Linked DNA regions of Desulfosarcina ovata subsp. ovata. The protein of the gene in region 1 interacts with the protein of each later gene in a pairwise test. Links are inferred from orthologs where the notes say so. Each region holds a gene or a part of one and is shown on either strand. Other genes may lie near its edges.

Evidence for each region. Proteins that work in one complex are often made in the same cells at the same time.
Region 2: the proteins of ftsZ (region 1) and GN112_RS29255 interact in binary tests that used the Escherichia coli proteins (3 or more experiments, as listed by UniProt). The link is inferred for Desulfosarcina ovata subsp. ovata from one-to-one orthologs.
Region 3: the proteins of ftsZ (region 1) and rlmN interact in binary tests that used the Escherichia coli proteins (3 or more experiments, as listed by UniProt). The link is inferred for Desulfosarcina ovata subsp. ovata from one-to-one orthologs.

What each region holds. Positions count from the first base shown.
Region 1 is NZ_AP021879.1:5,479,021-5,484,566, reverse strand. The notes cover bases 1,911-4,740. They hold ftsZ (cell division protein FtsZ), read right to left. Parts: upstream 4,012-4,740; coding sequence 2,809-4,011; downstream 1,911-2,808. Other genes in these bases: ftsA (cell division protein FtsA), read right to left, coding at 4,131-4,740; GN112_RS24110 (radical SAM protein), read right to left, coding at 1,911-2,747. In the rest of the region: GN112_RS24115 (GAF domain-containing protein), read left to right, coding at 1-1,039; more of GN112_RS24110, read right to left, coding at 1,011-1,910; more of ftsA, read right to left, coding at 4,741-5,363; GN112_RS24095 (cell division protein FtsQ/DivIB), read right to left, coding at 5,350-5,546. UniProt on the Escherichia coli protein: Essential cell division protein that forms a contractile ring structure (Z ring) at the future cell division site. The regulation of the ring assembly controls the timing and the location of cell division.
Region 2 is NZ_AP021879.1:6,667,093-6,671,486, reverse strand. Bases 1,500-4,289 are described here. They hold GN112_RS29255 (rod shape-determining protein), read right to left. Parts: upstream 3,520-4,289; coding sequence 2,479-3,519; downstream 1,500-2,478. Other genes in these bases: GN112_RS29250 (serine hydrolase domain-containing protein), read right to left, coding at 3,643-4,289; mreC (rod shape-determining protein MreC), read right to left, coding at 1,639-2,475; GN112_RS34640 (hypothetical protein), read right to left, coding at 1,500-1,642. Also shown: mrdA (penicillin-binding protein 2), read right to left, coding at 1-1,121; more of GN112_RS34640, read right to left, coding at 1,118-1,499; more of GN112_RS29250, read right to left, coding at 4,290-4,394. UniProt on the Escherichia coli protein: Forms membrane-associated dynamic filaments that are essential for cell shape determination. Acts by regulating cell wall synthesis and cell elongation, and thus cell shape.
Region 3 is NZ_AP021879.1:2,674,441-2,678,829, reverse strand. Bases 1,500-4,284 are described here. They hold rlmN (dual-specificity RNA methyltransferase RlmN), read right to left. Parts: upstream 3,531-4,284; coding sequence 2,469-3,530; downstream 1,500-2,468. Other genes in these bases: ffh (signal recognition particle protein), read left to right, coding at 3,728-4,284; GN112_RS11975 (MarR family winged helix-turn-helix transcriptional regulator), read right to left, coding at 1,757-2,311; GN112_RS11980 (efflux transporter outer membrane subunit), read right to left, coding at 1,500-1,740. Outside these bases: GN112_RS11985 (HlyD family secretion protein), read right to left, coding at 1-241; more of GN112_RS11980, read right to left, coding at 238-1,499; more of ffh, read left to right, coding at 4,285-4,389.

The DNA of each region.
Region 1 (5,546 bases):
TTTGTTCCATACGCAAAAAACCCGCTTCTCCGTCACCCATGAATGGCTGGGGAACCACATCACCGCACCCCATTTACAAAATATGAACATCCGCACCATCCTGCCCATTGTGCGCCGGTTGAAAAAACGTCAGGTCGTCAGCGTTGCCGACATGGCCACCCTCACATCAGTCGAGCGCGGTGATTTTGATGGGTTTCAGGCCATAGATGCCAAGGCGCTGTTGATCGCGCCACTGTTTTGCGGCCGCCAACTGCTGGGGATCATCGGGTGTGATGCCGTCCGGCAGCCCGTCGACTGGTCTGCTGAAAACCGCCGCATGCTTTCCCTGGTGGGCGGCGCCATCGTGGGTGCCCTGCTCCGCAGGCAGACCGAAAACAGCGCCGAGGGGGTCCAGGCCCAGCTTCTCCGGTTCTTCGAGCCGCCTGCGGCCGTACCGCCAGATGGCAACACCTCATACGAATACGAAGGCCCCATCGAAATCATCGATGACGAGACCGATCAAAACGGAACACCGGCGACCGATTGGCGCTTTCAGGAAGCCGGTGCCGACGACACCCCGGATCGGACACTTCCGCTCAAGGACGGCCAGTTCGCCCATCTCGCCTGCAGGTCCTGCAATCGCCAACGACGCCTGGACATCTCGGAAATTCGCGCGCTGGGCAGTTGCCTGAAAGCGACCTGCGTCTGTAACACCACCATGGTGGTGAAGATTGAACTGCGCCGGGGGGTCCGCAAAACCGTCCATCTGGATGGCGTGCTCATCCGCGGCAGTGGCGACGGCCGGATGCCAATGGCCGATGACTGGTGCAGGATTGAAGTATTGAACCTTTCCCGCCGTGGGGTCGGCTTCAAAATCGTCGGTTCACAGACAGTTTCGGAGGGGAATCGCTTTCAGGTCAAGTTCAATCTGGACAATACGGCCCGCTCAACGATCCAGAAAACCGTCGTGGTGCGTTCCATATCCGGTTCGACCGTTGGCTGCCAGTTCGAGGGGGATGATCCGTGCGATGTCACCCTCGGTTTCTACATGATGAATTGACCGCTGTTCCCTTGCACACGCCGCAAATGCTGCAGCGCGACGGATCGGCCGGACAAGGCGCCGAGGGGCGGGCGTCCAGGGCCTGTCGATACTCCTTTAAAAGGTAGGCCCGATCAATCCCCTGATCGATAAATTCCCAGGGGAAATGCTCCTCCGGTTCGCGCTCGCGATGAACATAGAAGTGCGGATTGATCGCCGATGCCTTATAGGTCTGGGGCCAGTTGCCCCGGTTGCGGTGGGCCAGGAGCAGGATCTCGGCCACGCGGCGGTCGCCCCGGGCGATCAGTGCCTGAAGGTAGGCCCAACGCGGCACATCGGCATGCACGCGCACGTTGGCCGTTTTTCTCAGCCCGGACTGGATGACCTTGATTTTGCGTTTGAGGATCCTGACCTCATCCATGGCCGCCCACTGGAAAGGCGTGAAGGGTTTGGGAACGAAGCAACTCACGCTCACCGTAATCTCACCCATGTGCCCTTTGCCGCGACTGGTTTTGAGAAACCGGTGTTTGATCCGTTTGACCAGGTCCACAATGGCGGTGACGTCGTCATCGGTTTCCGTGGGCAGGCCGATCATGAAGTAGACCTTCAGGTTGGGAATGCCGGCGGCCACCAGCGTTTCGGTTGCCGTCAGGACGTGATCTTCGGTCACCCCTTTGTTGATCACCCGCCGCATGCGCTCGCTGCCGGCATCCGGGGCAATCGTCGCGGTTTTGACCCGGCTTTTCCTGAGGGCTTCGATCAATGGGCCATCCAGGGCATCCGCCCGCAGGCTGCTGAACGCGAAATGGATATCACGGCCCCGATCGCGGCTGCACAGTTCACGGATACCCGGCAGATCGGAAACCGCCGCCCCCACCAGCCCGATGCGATCGGTCAGGGCACACCCCTCGTCCACCTGGTGGTCCAGAAGATTCAGGGGACGGAAGCGTGGCGGCCGATAGACGTAGCCGGCACTGCAGAACCGGCAGCCATGCGGACATCCGCGGGAGACCTCGATCAGATAGGTATTCTCAAAAGTGGTGTCCGGAGTCAAAATGGTACTGGCGGTGGGAACCGTTGACAGGTCCGGTACCATGACCCGTTTGACCGTGGCGGGCACCCCTGCGGCAGGATCAACGGCCGCCAGGGTCCCGTCGCCGTGATACCGCGGCGTGTAAAAGGCGGGAACATACACGCCGGGGACCTCCCGGGCCAGCGCCATGAGAAGTTCGCGCTTTTCAGCCCGTGGGTCTAAAATCTCAAAAACCGGGTGGATCAGCGCCTCTGCCTCCCCCAGCAGAAAAGCGTCGATAAAGGGTGCCAGCGGTTCGGGATTGAGAAAGCAGAAGACTCCCCCTGCCAGCACAAGGGGGAGAGTGGCGCCACGCCGGGCGGCCGACAGGGGGAGTCCTGCTGTTTCCAGGATGGTAAGCACCGCGGGTACATCGTTCTCATACGAGATGGAGAACGCGATAATGTCGAAGTCTTCGATGGGCGTCTGGGACTCGACGGTCAGCACCCGATGAATTTTACCGCCATCCTGTTCCGGTAAAAAAGCCCTTTCACAAACGATATGATCAACGTCATTGATCAGCCGGTAAACCGTCTGGAAGCCCAGGTTGGACATGCCCACATGATAGTGGTGGGGATACACCAGGGCCACCCGCAAACGACCGGCAGCCGGTTTGCGGATCACCCCGCGTTCCACCGGGGCTGGGTTTACGACCATCTATGACGTCCTGTGGCCACCACTGCCTCGCCGGCAGTCGATGGCGGATTCCCATGGGCCATCAGTCCGCTTTGCGCCGCAAAAACGTGGGCACGTCCAGGTCGTCGTTATCGATGACGATGCCCTTGTACTCGCGGTAGATTTCGCTGGACGGATCTGCGTTGACAGCCTGCCGGCGGCGGATAAAGGTGGGCTCATCCAGCTCCGCCGAACGGGCCAGATCGGCCGGGGTGATATCGCGAACCTTTCCGCCGTAAGTAGGGTCCAGCACTCGCGACACGACCTCTCTTTGCTTCTCTTTTTCCTTGTCATCTTCACCGATGCCGGTGGCAATCACGGTAACGCTCATCTCCTCGCCGACGCTGTCGTCGATCACCGCGCCCCAGATGATCTCGGCATCCTCGCCCACCTCGTTGTAGATGCGCTCGGAGGCTTCGGTCATCTCCTCCATGGTCAGGCTGCTGTTGGAGGTGATGTTCATCAACACGCCCTTGGCGCCGGAGATATTGATATCTTCCAGAAGCGGATGCGAAATGGCCCGCTCGGCGGCTTCCAGCGCCCGATTCTCGCCGCTGGAAATACCGATCCCCATGATGGCCATGCCGGCCCGGCTCATGGTGGTCTTGACGTCGGCAAAATCGAGGTTGACCAGACCGGGCATCATGATCAGGTCGGTGATGCCCTTGACCGAATGGAGCAGGATCTCGTCTGCTTTCTTGAACATGTCCACCATCTTGGCGTTCTTCGATGCCAGGCCGCGCAACCGGTCATTGGGAATGGTGATCACCGTGTCGGCCGCCTTCTTCAGTTCGGCAAGCCCCTCGTCCGCCTGTTTGGCGCGTTTGCGTCCCTCGAAGGAGAACGGCCGCGTGACCACGGCCACGGTCAGGATCCCCATCTCCTTGCACAGCCGGGCGATCACCGGTGCCGCACCGGTTCCCGTCCCGCCGCCAAATCCGGCGGTGATGAATACCATGTGCGAATCAGACAGGGCGTCCTTGATCATCTCCGCATTTTCCAGTGCGGCTTCGCGCCCGACCTGGGGGTTGGCACCGGCGCCAAGCCCTTCGGTGATCTGGGTGCCCAGCTGGATGCGCATCTCGGCCTGTGAGATATCCAGGGCCTGGGCATCCGTATTGGCGGTAATGAACTTGACCCCCTGCAGGCTGCTGGCGATCATGTTGTTGATGGCGTTGCCGCCGGCACCGCCGACGCCGATCACCTTGATTTTTGCCGATTGATCATTTTCCACATACGAAAACATTCCTGTCATTGTCTCCCCCTTTGCATTGTTGCCCATAACGGCGTCTGCCTGTACGCCGTCGGCGTGAGTGTTGTCACCGTCGCCGGTGAACGATGTCGGGCCACCGGATCTGCCCATGATCAGATGACCTCCTTAAACCATTTTTTCATTCGCGCGATGAGGCTGTTGAAAATGTTTCGGTCGCGAATGCGGAACTTCTTCTCCGGCTCTTTTCTGGCGCCGTAAATAACCAGCCCCACGCCGGTGGCGTACATGGGATTGTTCACCACATCGGTGAGGCCGCTGATTCCCTGGGGTCGCCCCAGACGGGTCGGGACGCCGAAGACCCCCTCGGCGATATCGGCGGTGCCGTCCAGAAGCGAGGTTCCCCCGGTCAGCACCATGCCCGAGGCGATCATGTTTTCCATGCCGGCGCGGTAGATCTCCCGCTGCAGCAGGGTAAAAATCTCCTCCATACGTGGCTCCAGAATCTCGCCCAGGATCTGGCGCGGCAGCTTGCGCGCCTGTCGGCCACCCATGCCCGGCACCTCGATGGTGTCGTCCGAGCTGATCGCGGCATGGTCGCAGGTGCCGTATTTGCGTTTGATCTGCTCGGCATCGTTGATCGGTGCACGGAGCCCGATGGCGATATCGTTGGTCAGGTTGTCGCCCCCTAGGGCCAGCACGAAGGTGTGCCGGATATTCTTGCCCGAAAAAATCGCTAGGTCACTGGTTCCGCCCCCCAGATCGATAAGGCCGGTGCCCAACTGTTTCTCTTCCGCAGTCAGCACCGCTTCCCCCGAGGCCAGGCTTTCCAGAACGATGTCACACACGTCCAGGCCGGCCCGGTTGGCGCATTTGACGATATTGTGGGCCGAGGTCACCGCCCCGGTGACGATATGGATCTTGGCCTCCAGGCGGACACCGGCCATGCCCACCGGGTTCTGGATCCCCACCTGATCGTCGACAATATACTCCTGGGGCAGGACGTGAATCACTTCCCGGTCCATGGGAATGGCCACGGCGCGGGCCGCATCGATGACCCGTTCCACGTCCTGGGGGGTAATCTCCGGGCCCTTGATGGCCACGATCCCACGGCTGTTGAAGCCGGTAATGTGTCCGCCGGCAATCCCGGCATAGACCGACGAAATTTCACAGCCGGCCATCAGCTCGGCTTCTTCCACGGCCTTTTTGATCGACTCCACCGTGGATTCGATATTGACCACCACCCCTTTGCGCAATCCGATGGATGGATGCGTGCCGATGCCGATAATATGGATATCCCGGCCCACCACTTCGCCCACCACCGCACAGATTTTGGTGGTGCCGATATCCAGGCCGACGATAATGTTTCCTTCTCTAGGTCCCTGCAACTTTCACCTCCTCGGACGCCGAATCGGATGAAGCGGCCGGCGCCATCGTGATCACGATGCGATTGATGTCAAACAGGTCAATGGTCTGGCAGTTGGCCAGACGGCTGTCGGCATGCATCCGGCGGTGCAGTGCCCCCAAGGCCGCGCACTTCTCCCGAAAGTGGCCGAATCCGAGCTTGATGG
Region 2 (4,394 bases), 1.2 Mb from region 1 along the record:
AGTGCCTTGTAGATGTCCACTTCCCCATGTCCCCAACGTTTCCAGCAGCGATAGGTGCGATTGCCGAATTTGAGAAAACCGGGGCAGAAGACCGAACTGCTTTCGTCAATCAGCCCTTCTTCAAGACCGGCGGCAGCGGCAATGATCTTATACGTCGAAGCGGGGGGGTATTCGGCCTGAATGGCCTTATTCTCCAGCGGATGCTGCGGATCGGAGATCAATACGTTCCATGCATCGTGGCTCATCCCCGAAATAAAGGCGTTCTGGTCAAAAGAGGGACTCGAAACCATGGCCAGAACCTGGCCGGTATCGGGTTCCACCGCCACTGCCGCACCGGCCTGGTCGACCAGCAGTTCCTCGGCCACCACCTGGAGGGCATGGTCGATGGAGAGCACCACGTTGTTTCCCGGAACCGCATCCACCGTACTGAGCACCCGGACCACCTGGCCGGTGGCATTGACCTCCACCTGCTGACCGCCGCGTTTGCCGCGCAGCCACGGCTCCCTTGCGCGTTCAATGCCGTACTTGCCGATATAGTCGCCGGTTTTGCACCCCTGATGGCGCTTTTGCTTCAACTCATCGACGTTGATCTCCCCCATATAACCCAGAATGTGGGCCGCGCTGGGACTGAACACGTAATCCCTGCGCGGCGAAATGTTCACCATGATGCCGGGCAGGTCCCAGCGGTTGACCTCAATGGCAGCCAGTTCATCACGACTGATATCCGGTTTGAGCAGCACCGGTTTATAGGCCCGGGAACCCTTGGCCTTTTCCAGCTGCGCCCACAACTGCGCCTCGGGGATACCGGAGTAATCTGACAATTTGGCAATGGTGGGCTCGAGGGGGCCGGCATCCTTGACGATGATATTCAAATCGTAGGCCGGCCGATTATCCGCCAGAAGGCGGCCCTGGCAGTCGTAAATCAACCCCCGGGTGGCATCGACATTTTTCAGGCGGATGCTGTTGATCTCCGACTGACGGCGAAGTTCCGCCCCGTTGATGACCTGAAGGTAAAACAGACGGGCAATCAGGATTACGAACGCAGCCACCACAATGGTTAGCGCCACGCTGAGTCGCTGGCTGAACCACTCACTGTCCACATTGTCCAGGTAATTGGTCAAGGATTTCCCAATGAATTTTTCCGGGCGAAATACGATTTCCCCAATCCATCGACGGTTTTCTGCCCACGGATAAACAGCAGCATGAGGAAGGGACCGGTAACCGTACCCCAGAGGATCTGTCCGGCAACGACAGAAAAAAGGGACTCCACCGGCCATGCCGCCGAAGCCAGCACAACGGCCGAAAAGGCGACTGCCAGGCTCTCAAACGCCACACCGGCGATCACCAGCAGCGGCATCAGAATCACATTGCCCACATGCAGGAACTGAATGGCCCAACGCCCGCCCGCATACATCCACAGGTAGACACTCAGGTAGACACCGAACACACCACCGGAAATTCCGTCCATCACCAGCCCCCCCACAAGAAGCGCCGGGAGGGCTTCCCGGGGCCGCTGGCAGACCGCCAGATAAACCACGAACGGAGCAAACAGATCATACAAATAGGCCGCCCCTCCCACCAACAGGGTGGTTTGAAGGATGATCAACCCAAGACAGACAAGCAACAGATAGGCAACTATCATCGTCCACCGTGAAACATCTCAACGGCCGGTTTATATATGACAAACACCTCTTCAAGAATCTCGAAGTCCACGTCCGGCGTGACCGACACCTTTTGAAAAATACCGGCGTTCGACCGCACGACTTCAGAGATGCGCCCCACCCGCAGGCCCTTGGGGAAAACGCCGTCAAGGCCTGATGAAACCACCGTATCCCCGACACGGATTTCGTGTTTGCGCAACACGTAATCGAAAATGCAGAAATCGGCACCGCCGCCCTTGACGATGCCGCGCGCACGGGTCTTCTGGACCAGGGCGTCGACGGCACTGTTGGGATCGATCAGCAAAAGCACCTTGGCAAAGTGCCCCGAGGCCTCGACCACCACGCCCACAATCCCCTCGGGGACCACCACGGGAAGTCCCTGGCGGATGTCATTGACGGTGCCTTTGTCCACAATGATCGTTTTGGACCAGGGCGACGGGTCCTTGCCCACCACCTGGGCGGCAATCATGCTTCGGGGGGTCTCGTCGTCAAAGTCCAGCAGGTGGCGCAACCGGGCATTGGCCAGTTCGGTCTCACTGCACCGGTTGAGCTTCTGCAGACTTTCACCCAGTTTTTTTTTCAATTGCCGGTTTTCCTCGGCCGTGGAAACCAGGAAAAAGTAACGCTGCCAAACCGACTTGATCGACTGCATGAAGGCGGTAAGATGCTTTTGAAATGGGGAGACGATGATCATCGCGCCCCGGCCAAGGCCGGCAGGGGCCTGGGCATGTTTGCCCGTTATGGTCAGGAGGATGACGTTCACCGCGACCAGAACGATCACCACGGCAACCAGAATCATCCTTTTTGAAAACATGGGTTAGATGATAATAACCTGTTTGAGGATTTCGATGCTGTCCAGCGCCTTGCCGGAGCCCAGGGCCACGGTGGAAAGGGGATCTTCGGTCACCGTAATGGGCAAACCACTTTCTTCCCGAAGCAGTTTGTCGAGATTTTTCAGCAGGGCGCCTCCACCGGTCAGCACGATGCCGCGGTCAACAATATCGGCGGCCAGTTCCGGCGGTGTCTGCTCCAGGGCGATTTTCACCGTTTCAACAATGGCTTCGATCTGCTCGGATATGGCCTCGCGAATCTCTTCGGAATCGATGGCCAGAATCTTGGGAATACCGGTCACCAGGTCACGCCCCTTGACCTCGATGGTCTCCACCTTGTTGGGATCCGGATAGGCATTACCGATGGTGGTTTTGATGATCTCGGCCGTACGCTCACCGATGAGCAGGTTATACTTGCGTTTGACATACTGGATGATGGCCTCGTCCATCTTGTCGCCGGCCACCCGCAGGGAGCGGCTGTAGACGATACCGGCCAGGGAGATGACCGCCACCTCGGTGGTACCGCCGCCGATGTCCACCACCATATTACAGGTGGGCTCGGTGATCGGCAGGTCGGCGCCGATGGCCGCCGCCATGGGCTCCTCGATGAGAAAAACCTCGCGGGCGCCGGCCGACTCCGCCGATTCGCGCACGGCACGCTTTTCCACCTGGGTGATGCCCGACGGCACGGCGACGATGATGCGCGGCCGGACAAAGGTCCGCCGGTTGTGCACCTTGTGGATGAAGTGACGCAGCATGGCCTCGGTCACTTCAAAATCGGCAATCACTCCATCACGCATGGGACGAATGGCCACGATATTTCCCGGCGTGCGGCCCAGCATATTCTTTGCTTCCAAGCCGACAGCCAAAACCCGGTTTTTGGTGCGATTGTCCGTACGCACGGCCACCACCGAAGGTTCACTGAGAACAATGCCTTTGCCTTTGACGTAAACAAGCGTGTTGGCCGTGCCCAGATCAATGGCCAGATCGCTGGAAAAGACTCCCAGAACGGAATCGATAAAGTTCATGCCGCCTCTTATTGTAATTGATTCGTAACGTCCCCGAATGGCCGCTTTGCCCGGAGGGCACACTTTTTGAACGGGTACCAGAAACATCCGGTCATTTCAAGCCTTAATTTGTTGAAATCAGCTTTAATTCGATTGAATTCCAATTTGTTCCATGATCCTGTCGTGGATCATGGGGCGGAATTGACGCAATCGGTTGTTCCACCGGAAGGGGTGCACCCTATTGGTCAGCAGGATCACGGTAACATCCTGTTTGAGATCCATCCAGAAAGAGGTCCCGGTAAATCCCAGGTGCCCGATGGTGTCGGCCGAGAAATGGCACCCGGCGCTGGAGCCGGCCACCGCCGGTCGGTCAAAACCAAGGGTAAAGCTGCGTTGCGTTTCTCCATATAACATCTGACCAAGCATTTGTCGTGAGAAAAGCGCATCGTCCGGTACCCCGCGAAGCCCCTTGGCCAGCCGGCAGAGCAGGTCAAAAACCGCCTCGGCCGTGCCGAACAGACCGGCCTGCCCGTCGATCCCGCCGACCGCCCAGGCGTTGTCATCATGGACTTCGCCGACCAGCAGGCGGTTTCTCACTGGACAGAGTTCCGTGGCGGCAAAAGTGCGATCGGAACGCGTGCCGGAAAAAAGATCGATGAAAAACAGGTCGCCAATCCCCATGGGTCCGTAAACCCGATCGGCCAGAAAGCGGTCCATGGGACAGCCGGCCACCCTTTCGACCAGCCGGCAAAGCAGCATGAAGCCCAGATCGCTGTATAGGGTCGCCGTGCCGGGCGGGGCAGAAAGCGGCACTGTTTTCAACAATTCCAGCACGGCAGCTTTACGCATTTTCGGGCTAATGGACTTCATCATCATGTAGAAAAGCCGGTGAGCCG
Region 3 (4,389 bases), 2.8 Mb from region 1 along the record:
TGTCCAGTCGGGCGAGAATCTGCCCCTGGGTGACCGTGTCGCCTTCCTCGACCAGCACCTCGCGGACGACCTCCTGTTCCTTGAACGCCAGTTGTGCATCCCGGATGTCAACGTTTCCGTAGAGGGTCAGCCCATCATCGGCCGGCTCATGCGACCGCACGGTTTTCCACAGATAGCCTCCGGTCCCGATGGCCAGCAGCAGTATCAGCACCCCCATGATCGTTTTCTTTGGTTTCTTCATCTTCGGTCACCTCCTTGAATGGCGGCAAAGGCGGCCCGACCGGGGGCAGTCGTCTCCCACCCGCCGCCCAGGGCACGGTACAGGCGGATGATACCGCCGAGTTGGTGCTGCCTGGCAATTATCAGCGCATCTTCGACAGTGACCCGATCACACTGCGCATCGATCACCTGAATCAGGCTTTCCAGGCCCGCGTCATAGCGTTGTTCGGCGAGTTCGACCTGCCTGCGGGCATCCTTGTCGGTTTGGCGCAAATGCGCCACCCGCTGTTGATTCTGCACGACCCCGACCGCCGCATCCTCCACTTCCCCGACTGCCTTGAGCAAGGTCCCCTGAAGGTGGAGACGGGCCTGTTCGGCCTGGGATTCACGGACGCGGATCGTCTGTTTGATCTGGCCGCTATCGAAAAGGGGAAACCGCAACCCCGGTCCGAGGGAATAAATCAGGGCGTCCATATCAAAGATGCCATCGGCGCTGTCGGTTTGAAAATACAAGGAACCGGACAGGGATAGTCGGGGATAGCGATCCGCCACCGCCGCCCCGACGCGGGCCACGGCCGCTGCATATTGCATTTCGGCCCGACGGACATCGGCCCGACGGGTAATCAGATCCGCCGGCAGTCCGATGCCGATCATGTGCGGCGGCTTTGGCAGCGTGCCGGGCGGAATGAGTTCCTTCGTGGGCGGCGTTCCGATCAAAACGGCGATTCGGTGCATCGCCACGCCCCTGGCCCGAACCAGTTCGGGCCGCTTTGACCGGATCTGGTCGAGCCGCTGTTGTACCTGCATCAGCGCCAGCTCCGTCCCGGATCCCACCTGCCGGCACAATCGGCTCAGTTGCAGGGATTTTTCGAGCAGTCCGAGTTGCCGATCCAGCAGGCAAAGCCGCGCTTCCAGGGCGCGCGCATCCACGTACCCGAGGGCCAGTTCCGCGGCCAGGGATACCCTGGCATGGCCGTAATCGCCGTATTGGGCCTCAATGTCGCGGTCAGCGGCTTCCGCCAACCGGGCCACACGCCCCCACAGATCCAATTCCCAGCCGGCCAGGGCACCGACCGAATAGACGTCTATTTCTTCGCCGGGTGAGGGGCCCTGAAAATTCAAGGCCTCTTCCCCGGTCCCGGCGGTGCGCATGGCCGCCTCCACATCCACCTGGGGCAGGCGGTCGGCATTCACGATGCCGCGGCGGGCACGCGCCTCGACAATACACTGGCGCGCCTCGGCCAGATCGATATTGCTCGCGAAGAGCCGACCGACCAGCCTTTCAAGCGCGACATCCTCGAATTGCGTCCACCACCGGTTCGCCGGTGTGGACGGCGTCAATGAGGTGGTTTCTGCGTGTTGCGGATGCGCGATCCAGTCTGCGTGATGCTGCCCGGATAGATCGGGTGTCTCGTAATCCGGTCCCACGGTCGTGCAGCCGGCGACGACCAGCAGCCAGGCGGCGAACAATACCAAGCTCCGGTATGGGAAAAACCATTTGCGATGGTCAGATGGTCTCATCCTGAACCTCCAGCTTTCATTCCGCTTGATCCGACGGTGGCGTGTCTTTCGAAAGAAACCGGCCGAAACCGGTGATGGTTTTCTGCAGGATTTCCGGAAACCGTGCCCGGTCATCGTCCGTGAGCAGTGCGGATATGGTCTTCAGGTTCGCCAGATGCTTCGGAATGAAGTCCATCATGAACCTCCGGCCGGCGTCGGTGATTCGGATGTTCACCTTGCGGCGGTCGGTTGGATGGGGTAGCCGCTCGATCATGCCGTCCTTTTCCAGGGTATCCAGGACGCCGGACATGGCCGCGTAGGTAATCGGGTAAAACGGCCGTAATTCGGAGATGCTTTCCCCTTGGGGAGAATCAACGGCGAGCAGACGAATCAGGATGAGAAAGCGCCCTTTGGAGGTTCCGACGCTCTGGAAGTAGCTTTCGGTCAACACCATGAGGGTATGCAGCATCAGCATGGTACTGCCGAAGTTCACCATGAAATTCATGTCCAATTCCGGAAACAGCGCCTTGAACCGGCGGGAATATTGATCCACATCCATTCGCGTGGTCAGCCGCTTGATTTCCGAATCCATTGTTCCCCCTTTTTTATTTTGCGCCCTATTATTTAGTCACATATTATTTATGAGGCTAAATAATATGTGACTAAATAAATGTCAACCTCTTTTCGGCCCCGCGCACCCATGCCGGCGCAACAGGCTTTCGTGAAAAGCGGTCGTTACCGAAAGATCGTTATTTGCCCTCGGATACCAACTTGGCTTTCAGCTGGCCGCAGGCGGCGCCAATGTCCTGACCCTTGCTGTGGCGGACGATGACCGTATAGTGATGGGCGGCCAGAAGTTCCTGAAAGGCGCTTATCTGGGAAGATGAAGGGCGTCGGAAGTCGCTGCCCGGGTGTTCGTTGAAGGGGATCAGGTTGATTTTGGCCTTGACCGGGCGCAACAGCTTGACCAGGCGCCGGGCATCCTCAAGGCTGTCGTTGACGCCTTTCATAAGGATGTATTCAAAGGTGATCTTACGCCGGGGGGGCAGGGGATAATCGCGGCAGGCGGTGATCAGGTCGGCAAGGGGAAACCGGCGATTGATCGGCATCAGCCGGCTGCGGGTCTCGTCATCGACGGCATTCAGGGATACGGCCAGGTTGACCCGGGTGTCGCGTCCCAGATCCGGCAGCTTTGAAACCAGGCCGGCGGTGGAGACGGTCACCCGCCGGGTGGAAAACTTGAGGCCGAAATCCCCGTCGGTGATCACATCCAGGGCCTGGACCAGATTGTCATAGTTGGCCAACGGTTCGCCCATGCCCATGACGACAATGTTGGAAAGGGGCATCTCCCCCTGGCGGTCAACGCGTTTTTGGAGGTCGCGGACCTGGGAGATGATTTCGGCCGCGGAGAGATGGCGCACGAATCCACCCTTGGCCGTCATGCAGAACCGGCATCCCTGGGCGCAGCCCACCTGGCTGGAGACGCACAGGGTATAATGGTCTTTCTCAGGGATCAGCACGGTTTCGATGTGCTGCCCGTCGGCGAGCCTGAAGAGCAGTTTCCGCGAGCCGTCCTGGCTGAGCGCCTCGTTTTCCACTTCCAGCCGCGGATTGATGAATGCTGTCTCAAGATCGGCGCGCAGCGCTTTTCCCAGGTTGGTCATCTCGTCGAAACGATCCGTCTGGCGCGTGTAAACCCACTGCCAGATCTGGTTGGCCCGGAAGGGGCGGATGCCACGGGCCGCGAGCCAGTCGCAAAGCTGCTGCCGGGAAAGTGTTTTGATGTCGATTTTACTTGATATTATGACCATGATATGGGATCCACGGGCCGGACCGACACGAGCGACCCGGAACGGTTAACGATTAATTGCAGAGGCTGGGTTCGGCGGTGGCCCGGCATCGATTTTTCCTTTGATCCGGTGCGCTTTCCCATCCCTTTTTAAATCTTGACATACCATTTAAAAAAATCTACTTTCAAGGTTTTAGTTTACCAGGCTGGTGGAATGTCATGTTTGACACGTTAAGCGACAAACTAAATTCGGTCTTCAAGCAGCTCAAGGGACATGGCAAGCTTTCTGAAAAGAATATTGCCGACGGGCTGCGGGAAGTCCGCATGGCCCTTCTGGAGGCTGACGTCCACTACCAGGTGGTCAAGAAACTGGTGGCTGACATCAAGGCCCGTGCCCTGGGGCAGGAGGTGATGGGCAGTCTGACCCCTGGCCAGCAGGTGGTCAAGATTGTCAACGAGTCGCTGACCCAGCTCATGGGGGAGACCCACGAGGAGTTGAACCTGGCCGGCGAAAAGCCGGTGGCGGTCATGCTGGTGGGCCTGCAGGGGTCCGGTAAGACCACCACGGCCGGAAAATTGTCGGTGATGCTGCGCAAAACCGGCAAGCAGCCGTACCTGGTGCCGGCGGACGTCTACCGGCCGGCGGCCATCGACCAGCTCAAAAAGCTGGGCACCCAGCTGGATGTACCGGTGTTTGATTCCACGCCGGACATGGATCCGGTCAAAATCTGCCAGGAGGCCCGGGTGGCCGCCCAGAAGGCCGGTTGCGACACCCTGCTGCTGGATACCGCCGGACGGTTGCATATCGACGATGCGTTGATGGAAGAGCTGTCGCGAATTCGTACCACGGTGCGCCCCACGGATATCCTGCTGGTGGCCGA